2 regions of the Paenibacillus sp. F411 genome follow, and region 2 is predicted to be linked to the other one. Evidence: riboswitches for the same ligand, from Rfam matches in the RefSeq annotation. Region 2 holds a riboswitch; the other holds the start of a gene.

The links. Region 2 has a riboswitch for S-adenosylmethionine ahead of JJQ72_RS07815 (methionine ABC transporter ATP-binding protein). Riboswitches for the same ligand answer to the same signal wherever they lie in the genome.
Region 1: it holds a riboswitch for S-adenosylmethionine, as region 2 does, so the genes downstream of both, metA (homoserine O-acetyltransferase MetA) here and JJQ72_RS07815 (methionine ABC transporter ATP-binding protein) in region 2, are expected to answer to the same signal.

What each region holds. Positions count from the first base shown of each region.
Region 1 is NZ_JAGFIP010000004.1:94,442-99,561, reverse strand. It holds gene JJQ72_RS05965 (aminotransferase class I/II-fold pyridoxal phosphate-dependent enzyme) at 1-477, opposite strand, end outside; gene JJQ72_RS05960 (PLP-dependent transferase) at 474-1,658, opposite strand; gene metA (homoserine O-acetyltransferase MetA) at 1,703-2,620, opposite strand; SAM riboswitch class I at 2,713-2,844, opposite strand; gene corA (magnesium/cobalt transporter CorA) at 3,278-4,213, shown strand; gene JJQ72_RS05945 (HRDC domain-containing protein) at 4,603-5,120, opposite strand, start outside.
Region 2 is NZ_JAGFIP010000005.1:191,537-196,656, reverse strand. It holds gene JJQ72_RS07825 (COX15/CtaA family protein) at 1-33, shown strand, start outside; gene JJQ72_RS07820 (Cthe_2314 family HEPN domain-containing protein) at 279-998, shown strand; SAM riboswitch class I at 1,117-1,261, shown strand; gene JJQ72_RS07815 (methionine ABC transporter ATP-binding protein) at 1,378-2,397, shown strand; gene JJQ72_RS07810 (methionine ABC transporter permease) at 2,397-3,065, shown strand; gene JJQ72_RS07805 (MetQ/NlpA family ABC transporter substrate-binding protein) at 3,115-3,960, shown strand; gene JJQ72_RS07800 (type III polyketide synthase) at 4,182-5,120, shown strand, end outside.

The DNA of each region.
Region 1 (5,120 bases), on a different contig from region 2:
CATGTATACAGCCTTCGTGGTGCTTCTTAGGGCCTCCTTAACCTGATCCAGATTCGTCATATCGACGAAGGTACACTCAATGCCCAGCCGGCTCAGAATGCTCGTCAGCAGCCGGTATGTGCCTCCATATACATCCTCTGTGACGATCACATGATCACCGGAGGAGAGCAGCATCAAGGTGCTTGAAATGGCAGCCATGCCTGATGCGTATGCGAAGCCGCAAGCGCCTCTTTCCAGCTGAGCAATGTAATCCTCCAGCACTTGGCGGGTTGGATTGCCGGAACGACTGTAATCATGGAGCGGCGGGCTGTGGATATCATGATGGTGAAAGGTCGAGGCCTGATACAGCGGAACACTTGACGCTCCAGTGGCCTCGTCGATTTCCTGCCCGAAATGCAGAAGCCGGGTTTCAAATTTCAGCTCGTTGGGGCCGGCTGCGTTCCGATGCCCTTCCCGGTTACAATGCTCCCCGCTCATGACCGCGTTCCTCCTTCAACCTCAGCCGCCGCTTTGGCAAGCGCCTGGCCCAGATCCTGAATAAGGTCCTGCTCATGCTCAATCCCGACCGAGAAGCGCAGCAGGCGTTCATCAACACCGACCGCCTCACGGATTTCAAGAGGAATATCGGCATGGGTCTGCACCGCAGGATACGTCATAAGAGACTCTACGCCCCCCAAACTTTCGGCAAAGGCAATCAAAGAAATATGGCGGAGAATTGGCTCTACATAGCGCGCATCCTTCACCTTAAAGGACAGAATGCCTGTATTTCCGCTGGACTGCCTGCATTGAATGTCATAGCCAGGGTGATCCGGCAGGCCGGGATAGAACACCTGCTCCACAGCCTCATGGCTGCTGAGGAAGTTGGCTACAGCCAGCGCATTCTGCTCATGGCGCTCCATCCGCAGCGCAAGGGTCTTCATGCCACGCATCAGCTGGTACGAATCGGACGGACTTAGCACGGCGCCGATGGAATTGTGAAGAAAGGCCATTTTGTCCGACAGCTCTTTACCTTTCGTTACGATCAGACCCGCCAGCACATCATTATGTCCGCCCAGATATTTCGTCGCACTGTGCACAACGACATCTGCCCCCAGCTCGATCGGGCGCTGAAAGAACGGTGTCAGCAGCGTATTGTCAACGATGGACAGCAGGCCGTGCCGGTGCGCCCAATGGCTGACGGCTTGAATATCAGTAATCATCATAAGCGGATTCGTCGGTGTCTCGATAAACACCGCCTTCGTGCTCGGCTTCCGGCAGCTTTCCAGTGCGTCCAGGTCGTTGGTATCCACGTAGCTTGCGCTGACGCCAAAACGGGACAGGATCGCCTCCAGTAGCCGATAAGTCCCGCCGTAAAGGTCCAGCGAGACGATTAGATGGTCCCCCTGGCTAAACAGGGCAAACACCGTTTGCAGGGCAGCCATACCGGAGCTGCAGGCGAAGCCGGCATCGCCGGACTCAAGTCCTGCACAAGCCTCCTCCAGCACCTGCCGGGTCGGATTTTTGGTGCGGATGTAATCAAAGCCCGTGCTCTGGCCAAGCCTTGGATGGCGGAACGCCGTAGCCTGGTATATTGGAAAATTGATCGCGCCGGTAACCGGCTCCTCCACCGACCCAATCTGTGCCAGGCGGCTTTCTATGTTCAACTGGTTTTTGTCCACGCTTGGTATACTCCTCTCCAGATACCTATCCTTGACATGATATTTTAGTTTTGCGGACCGATGTCATACGGCGTCGCTTGATAGACATAGTAATTCAGCCAGTTCGAGAACAATAAGTTGGCATGGGCCCGCCAGATTGCCGGCGGCTTGCGCGAAGGATCATCTGAAGGATAATAATGCTTCGGAAGCTCGACCTCCTGGCCCTTGGCGGCATCTCGTTCATATTCCCACCGCAGCGTATCCGCGTCATATTCGGAATGACCGGTAACGAAGATCTGGCGGCCATCGCGGGAAGACACAAGATAAATGCCCGCCTCCTCGGACTCGGACAGAATTTGAAGATCCCCGTGCTGCTCAATATCCTCCCGGCGCACCTCCGTATGGCGGGAATGCGGAGCATGAAACATCTCGTCAAAGCCGCGCAGCAAAGGCACCGTGGGGTCACTGGTCGTATGCGGGAACACCCCGAAGCATTTGTCAGGCAGTGTGTACTTCGGCACGTCATAGTGATAGTACAGTCCCGCCTGGGAAGCCCAGCAAATATGGAGCGTCGAGGTCACATTATCCTTGGTCCACTCCATAATCTCCCTCAGCTCATCCCAATAATTCACGTCCTCAAAATCCAGCTGCTCCACCGGAGCACCTGTAATAATCATTCCGTCGAACCGGCGGTGCTTCACTTCCTCGAAGGTTTTGTAGAACGCCTCCAAATGCTCTGCCGACGTGTTCTTGGATGTATGTGAGCTCGGATGCAGCAGTACGACATCGACCTGCAGCGGGGAGTTCCCGATCAGGCGCAGCAGCTGGGTTTCCGTCGTTTCCTTGTTCGGCATCAGATTCAGGATTGCAATCCGCAGCGGACGGATATCCTGTTGAAAGGCATGACTCTCATCCATAGTGAAAACATTCTCCCCTGCAAGCACTTCCTTAGCTGGCAGGGTATCCGGAATTTTAATGGGCATAAAGTGTTCCTCCTTCTTGGATTCCATCAAAAAAATGACCCTTCTCTATAACTGAGAAAGGTCATATGTACGTAAACGTAGATTATGATTCTCTCTCATCTGTCAGGGTGCCGTAAATGCCTGTCCCGGCATTCACTTCATCCTGCAAGAATTAGCACCGTGCGATATTGCTGCCGGTTGCCGGGTTTCATCGGGCTAGTCCCTCCACCTGCTCTTGATAAGATTGACAACGATATGAAATTTTAATAATGACTGACACGAATCACTTCTGACATTACTTTAAAACATTCTTTTTTTCCCGTCAAGACGGTTTAAGGCGCATTTTGAAGAACCTGTTTCTCTTTTCCTTCATACGGTGAGATGAGGGCCTTGAATGCGCGGAATTCAGCCTTGAAAGGTCCCTAACCCGGCGTTATACTAGACGAGTGCTAATCGTTTGCAGGGAAAGAGGTGACATAAAAATGGACGGTGACCCGGGCCAGAGGCTTGTACTCCGTGACATACAATCGCATAGGAGACCCATCAGCTTCCCGGCCTGCGGCGACGTTATTTTTATGGTGATTACATAAATATAATGAACCCATTCAGGCTGGCTGCTGATACCTGTGCCTTATTCAACGACCGTATCCACGTGTTCTGTGAAAAGGAGGATATCAGATGAAGATCCGACTGGTAAACGCCGGCGTTTTTACTTCGGTGGATGACCTTGAAACGACCCTCACTCCGCCAGCCGAGGGCTTCTACTGGATAGATGCGGATCTGGAGGATCTGGCTGCGCTTCAGCCCTTATTCTCTCTGCATGATTTGGCGGTAGAGGACTGTTTGACGGAAGAGGAGCAGCGTCCCAAGATTGAAATTTATGAAAGCCATTATTTTATCGTTGTGAACAGCATCCGATTTGATGATGAAGAGATCTTTCTGCGGGCGCTGAATATTTTTCTCGGACGGCATTTTATTATTACAGTGACCCGCCAGAAGATTCATGAGCTCCGTGCCATCAAGCCTCTGCTGTGGGAAGAGGAAGTGAACTCCCCGGACCGGTTCCTGTATGTTCTGATCGATCTCGTCACCGATAATTACTTCACGGTGGGCGACCGGATCGAGGTGCGGATCGAGCAGCTGGAAGAGGATATTCTAATGCATACCAAGAAGTCGCATCTCAACGAGATTGTCGGGCTGCGCAGTGAAATTCTGTGGCTGAAGCGTGTTCTCGGGCCGCAGAGGGATGTGATCCATACCTTAAATAAGAAGGATCTGCGATTGATTGACGATCAGCTTCAAAAGTATTTCAGCGACACGTACGAGAATGCGGTCAAGATCTCGGAAATCTTCGAAACGTACCGCGATTTGATGGGCAACCTGCGGGAGGCCTACCAGTCCAGTATCGCGATCCGCGCTAACGAAACGATGAGCATTTTTACCGTAATCACGACCATCTTTATGCCGCTGACTGTCATTACCGGCATCTATGGCATGAATTTTGATTTCATGCCGGAGCTGCACTGGAAATATTCATATTTCATTGTACTGGCGGTCATGGTTGCCGTGGGCTTCGGAATGTATTATTTGTTCCGCAAAAAAGAATGGCTTTAGTTACAAGAGAGGCTGTCCCAAAAGATCCAGGGTCTTGCGGAGGCTACTGAAAAAGTCCTGACTGAATCGAAGAAGGTACTGCACCCGAAATAATTAAGGGAGCAATACCTTTTTTTGTTGTAAAATAAGGTTCACGCAAAAGATGGTGTATCCGCCAACGAAGGCGTGGTCGCTGCAGGAAGAGGGGCTTCCGATCGCTGTTGTCCCCAGAAAACAGGTAACACAAAGAAACCGCTCTTTGGCAGAATGGAAGTGTCTAACAACCATCTAATAAGGAGCGGCTTCATTTGTACAAATCTTTATTTTTTGCTTCATATTTCCTTCAATTGAGCTGCCTCGTTAAACAAGATTTACTTTTGGGACAGCCTCTTTCAAATGAAGCGCTCTGCCTACACGGCCCGCCGGCCATGTGACTCCGCTTCCCGCCGGTACCGGATTCGTATGAGCCGCAGCCGTTCGTACAGCTGCTCCTGGGACAGCCCTTCTCTCTCCTCTTCCCCGTAAACACGCTGCAAAATCGGCTTTAAAAAGGTGTCCCCAAGCTCCTCCAGCGCCTTCCATACATGGTCCTGCTCCTCTTCCGGCATGACGGCAAGCTCGGCAGAGATCAACGGCTCCGTATTATATCCTGCCTTCTCCAGCGCTTCCACAGCCTCAATGACCGCGCGCCGGGACATTCCGGTGACCTCGCTCAGTGCCTCCATATTCAGGCTCCGCGCAATGCCTTCCAGCAGCTGCCGGTTGGTCCGATATTTCTCCAGCTCCAGCTTGTATTTCTGCTCCTTCTGCGTATATAACCAGGACATGAACTCATCCTCCTCCAGAGCAGCCTCAACCCAGTTTAAGGGAAAGCCATGCACCCTCTCCACACGGGATGTCATTTCAAGCCAATCCTCCCCGTGCTCCT
Region 2 (5,120 bases):
GCAGATCAACAGCTTGCAACGGCAGCCTCATAAGATGTAGAACACATGCACGGTACCCAATAATCAATACGACAAGTCCTCGAGCTCCTCGGGGGCTTGCTTGTTCACCTTACGAATGAACAGGGACCCCTTAAGGACATTTTAAAGGTGGGGCTCCATATCCTCTCTGCAGTGGTTTAGTTCCTCCAGAGATCTGTTTATATTTAATAAAACATCGCTCGATACGCCAGCTGCCGCGTCTTATATGAACTTGAACTTGAACGTAGGGAGGTTACGCCATGCTTCGAATACTGCTTGGGGAGGAGCCTAGACTTAATCACGGGCTCATGGAAGATGCGATAGAAACCATGGTAACAACCACACAGCTTCTGCAGAAGGAAATTGACAAGAACCAAGACCCCACGCATGATTTCCGCAAGCTGGAGATTTGGACGCGCGGCTTGATTGTGTCCCTGGATGAGCTGGAGCAAAGCTGCTTTGCAGCAGGACATTTTCGTAAATCGGTCAAGGCAGGATATGTCGATGAGCTGTCCATTCAGGAGCAGGGAGAGTACGGCCGTTACGTTTACTTTTACAAAAATGCATTTATCCGGGTCTTCTCCATTCTCGACAAGCTCGGAACCGTGCTGAATGACCTTTATGATCTCAATACGTCTAAGGTTAAGGCGCATTTCAGTTATTTTACGGTGCTGCGGCAGTTTAAATATTTGAAAACCCATGAGGATTTATCCCGAGAGCTGGAAGCCATCAAGGACAGCTATCGCAATCCGATGTCCGTGCTTCGCAAACGCCGTAACGCCGAGGTGCACTACATGAATTCGGAGATGCAGGATGATCTGTGGCAGCGCCATAAGGGTCTCAACGACAAGGTGGAGCTGGAGGATCTGGATCAGCATCTGGATGATCTGAAACAGGGGCTGGATATGGTGTGCAAGACACTGGCTGCGTCCTATCACTACACCAATAAGCTCTGGTCTGAAAGAGGAATGAAGGCGTAAAGCGGGTTTAAATTTCCTTAAAATTCCTTTTGACTTTAGAATGAAAACGGCATATACTAACTATTGCATTCATGAATAGTTTCTGAAAACGATCAAATTATAATTTCATATCGATGTTTTCTTATCGAGAGAGGCGGAGGGACAGGCCCGATGAAGCCCGGCAACCGACTTCTGAGTCACGGTCAGCATACCGCGGGAATCAGAGGTGTCATGGTGCTAATTCCTTCAAGACTGAGCGACAGCGCAGTCTTGGCAGATGAGACAAGGCATCTTTCTTTCGTTAGCGAAGAGAGCCCTTTTTTGATTCTGCATCTGAGGAATCCATAGGGCTCTCTTTTTTTTTGGTTAAAATGAAGTGAAGGGAAGGAGTGTACAGCCTGTGATTGAGCTGAAGCAGCTTACGAAGCATTACGGTAAACCGGGTGCGTTGACAACCGCTTTGTCAGGCCTCGATTTATCTATACAGAAAGGCGAGATTTTTGGAGTGATCGGGCATTCCGGAGCTGGGAAAAGCACCTTGATTCGCTGCGTGAATCTGCTGGAGCGTCCGACCTCGGGAGAGGTCTGGGTGGGCGGTGTCGAATTAACAGCTCTCGGCAAAAAACAGCTGCAGGAGGAGCGCCGCCGTATCGGAATGATCTTTCAGCATTTCAATCTGCTCTCCTCAGCGACGGTGTATGACAATATTGCGTTTCCGCTTCGGCTGATCAAGACGCCCAAGGCGGAAATTGAACGGAAGGTCAGTGAGCTGCTGACGCTTGTCGGTCTGGAGGCGCATCGCAATAAATATCCCGCACAGCTGTCCGGGGGACAGAAGCAGAGGGTTGGCATCGCCCGAGCACTGGCCAGTGATCCTGAGGTGCTGCTATGTGACGAGGCCACTTCGGCACTGGATCCGCAGACGACGGATTCCATCCTGAAGCTGCTGCTGGACATCAACGAGCGCTTTCAGCTCACGATTGTTCTCATTACTCATGAAATGCATGTTATTCAAAGCATCTGTGACCGGGTTGCTGTCATTCATCAGGGCGGGATTGTGGAGCAGGGGCCGGTCACGGAAGTGTTTCTTCGACCTAAGCACGAGGTTACCCGTGATTTTATCCGGGAGGATCAAGGATTTATTCCGGAGGCGCTGTACGAGCAGGGAGCTTCTTCTCAAGGGTCCCACAGCCAGACAGTCAAAATTACGTTTCTGGGGCCAAAAACCTACGAGTCCACTCTATCCCAGACCGTGAAAGAAACCGGCGTCGCTTTTGCAATCCTGCAGGGCAAGATTTCAACGATCAAGGCAACCCCTTATGGCCAGCTGATCGTTCGATTTGAAGGCCAGCCGGAGGCGGTAGCTGCCACGATTGCGGCACTTCAGGCAGAAGGACTTGATGTGGAGGTGGCAGGCTGATGCTCGGATTGGATTTTACCCTGGTGGATTGGGAAGAAGTACTGACAGCCACGCTGGACACCCTGCGAATGCTTCTGGCTTCCTCCGTGTTCGCGGTGCTGATCGGCCTGCCGATCGGTGTGATGCTGTACATGTGGTCAAGATCCTCGTCAGGATGGGCGAGAGCAGGATACAGTGTTCTCTCCTTCGTAGTCAATATTTTGCGCTCCGTGCCATTCATTATCCTGATCGTGGCCTTGATTCCGATTACGAAAGTCATTGTTGGTCAATCCTATGGGGTGCTCGGAACCATTCCCCCGTTGGTGATCGGGGCAGCGCCTTTCTTTGCAAGGCTTGTAGAAACCGCACTGAGCGAGGTGGATAAAGGCGTTATTGAGGCCGCTCAGGCAATGGGCTCCTCAACCAAGCAGGTTGTGCTGAGAGTGCTGCTTCCGGAGGCCAGGCCAGGCCTGATCGCGGCGGTGACCATTACGATCGTGACTCTGGTGTCCTATACCGCCATGTCCGGTCTTGTCGGCGGCGGCGGGCTGGGGGATCTCGCGATCAAATACGGCTATAACCGCTATGAAACCGAAGTGATGCTCGTAGCGGTTGTGCTGATGATTCTGCTGGTACAGCTGCTGCAGATGGCAGGCGACCGAATCGTCCGGCATTACACCCGGAAGTAGGCATAAGCAGAAAAAAGTGAAATTTATAAATATTGGAGGATATAACGAGATGAAAAAATGGAATGTAATGATCTTGGCCCTGGCTATGCTTCTGGTGCTTGCGGCTTGCGGGACAGACACTGAAAAAGAAAGCACCGGCTCGGATGCCGGAGCTAAAGACGGAGCAGCAAGTGAAACCGTCACTCTGCGTGTAGGGGCATCGCCACAGCCTCACTCGCAAATTCTGGAGCACGTCAAGCCGGTGCTGGAGCAAGAAGGCATTCAGCTTGAAATTATCGAATTCACGGATTATGTCCAGCCTAACCAGCAGACCGACCAGAAAGAAATCGATGCCAACTTCTTTCAGCACAAGCCGTATCTGGATGGCGAAATCGAGCAGCGCGGCTTCGATCTCGCTCCAGTTACTGCGGTGCATGTGGAGCCGATGGGAGCTTACTCCAATCAGGTAGAGTCTTTGGACGATCTGAAGGACGGTGCAGTCATTGCCATTCCAAACGATCCTTCAAACGGAGGACGTGCCCTGCTTCTGCTGGCCAAGCATGGTGTTATTCAGCTGGAGGATGACAGCAATCTGGCTGTAACCGCCAAGGATATTACCGGCAACCCGAAAAACCTGGAGTTTAAAGAGGTCGATGCAGCGATGCTGCCCCGGATGCTCGACGAGATGGATGCAGCAGTCATTAATACGAACTATGCGCTGGAAGCGGGCTTGAATCCGCTGGAGGATGCGCTGGTCATCGAGGACAAGGATAACCCTTATGCCAACCTGCTTGTTGCCCGCTCGGACAACAAGGATTCCGAAGCGATTCAGAAGCTGGCAGAGGCACTGACCTCGGCAGAGATGAAGACTTTTATCGAAGAGCAGTTCAAAGGATCTATTATCCCGGCATTCTAAAACGGCAAAAGCCAGATGTCGATCCAACAAATTCATGGAAATGAGCATACAGCGGCCCGGAAACTTTCCGGAGTCGCTGTATTTTTTATAGTGGGTGAGATTCCTTTTAAGTGGTTCAGGGTAAATAGGTTCAATAACGGCATAATAAAGTCATTAGGCTTATCGTTGGCGAGAAGCTTGTTTACGGTAACGACGAATTCATATTTCAGGAGGTCATTTTCATGAACCCTAATCCTCAAACAAATCCACAGCAAGCCTCAATCCTGGGATTCGGTACAGCGCTGCCGGCTCATCAGGTTCCTCAGCCTGACATCACCAATCTGCTAACTTCCCATCTGCAGGACAAGCCGGATCTGGCGCGCTTTGCAAGAAGGATTTTTAACTCCTGCGGAGTGGATACCCGATATACAGTAGAGCCGAGCTATACAGGAGCTGCGGAGGACTGCAAGTATCTTCCTACCGGAGATGCCAGCGGCATACCGACCACAGAAGAACGGATGGATACATATAAAAGAGAAGCGCCTCCGCTCGCTCTTGAAGCTGCCCAGAAAGCGCTGAAGGATGCAGGTACGCATCCGGAATCCATTACCCATCTCATTACAGTCAGCTGTACGGGGCAATACCTTCCAGGCCTTGATGTGACACTGATCTCCCAGCTGGGCCTGTCGCCAAGGGTTAATCGTTTGCCGGTTATCTTCCAGGGCTGTGCTGCAGGTCTCAAAGCGATTCAGATGGCAAGGGATGTCGTGCAGGGAGCACCGGGATCGACTGTGCTTGTCGTCTGCGTAGAGCTGTGTACCTTGCACTTCCAGCCTGTGATGGAGAAGGAAGCTCTGTTTGCGGCCTCCTTCTTCGGCGATGCTTCGGCATCCTGCGTCATTGGCCACGCAGATGAAAACAGCCGCCATTATTTCCAGCTGGGCAGAGGATATTCAGTGCTGCTGCCGGACACGACAGAGGATATGACCTGGGAGGTTGGCAATTTCGGCTTTGATCTATATCTGTCGCCGCGGATTCCGAGACTGCTGGGACAATATATTGCTCCGGAAATGGAGCGTCTCTTTGAAGGAGAGGAGCTTCCTGAACTGTGGGCCATTCACCCTGGCGGAAGAGGCATTGTGGACTCCGTGGAAGAGGTAATGAGTCTACGGGAGGATCAA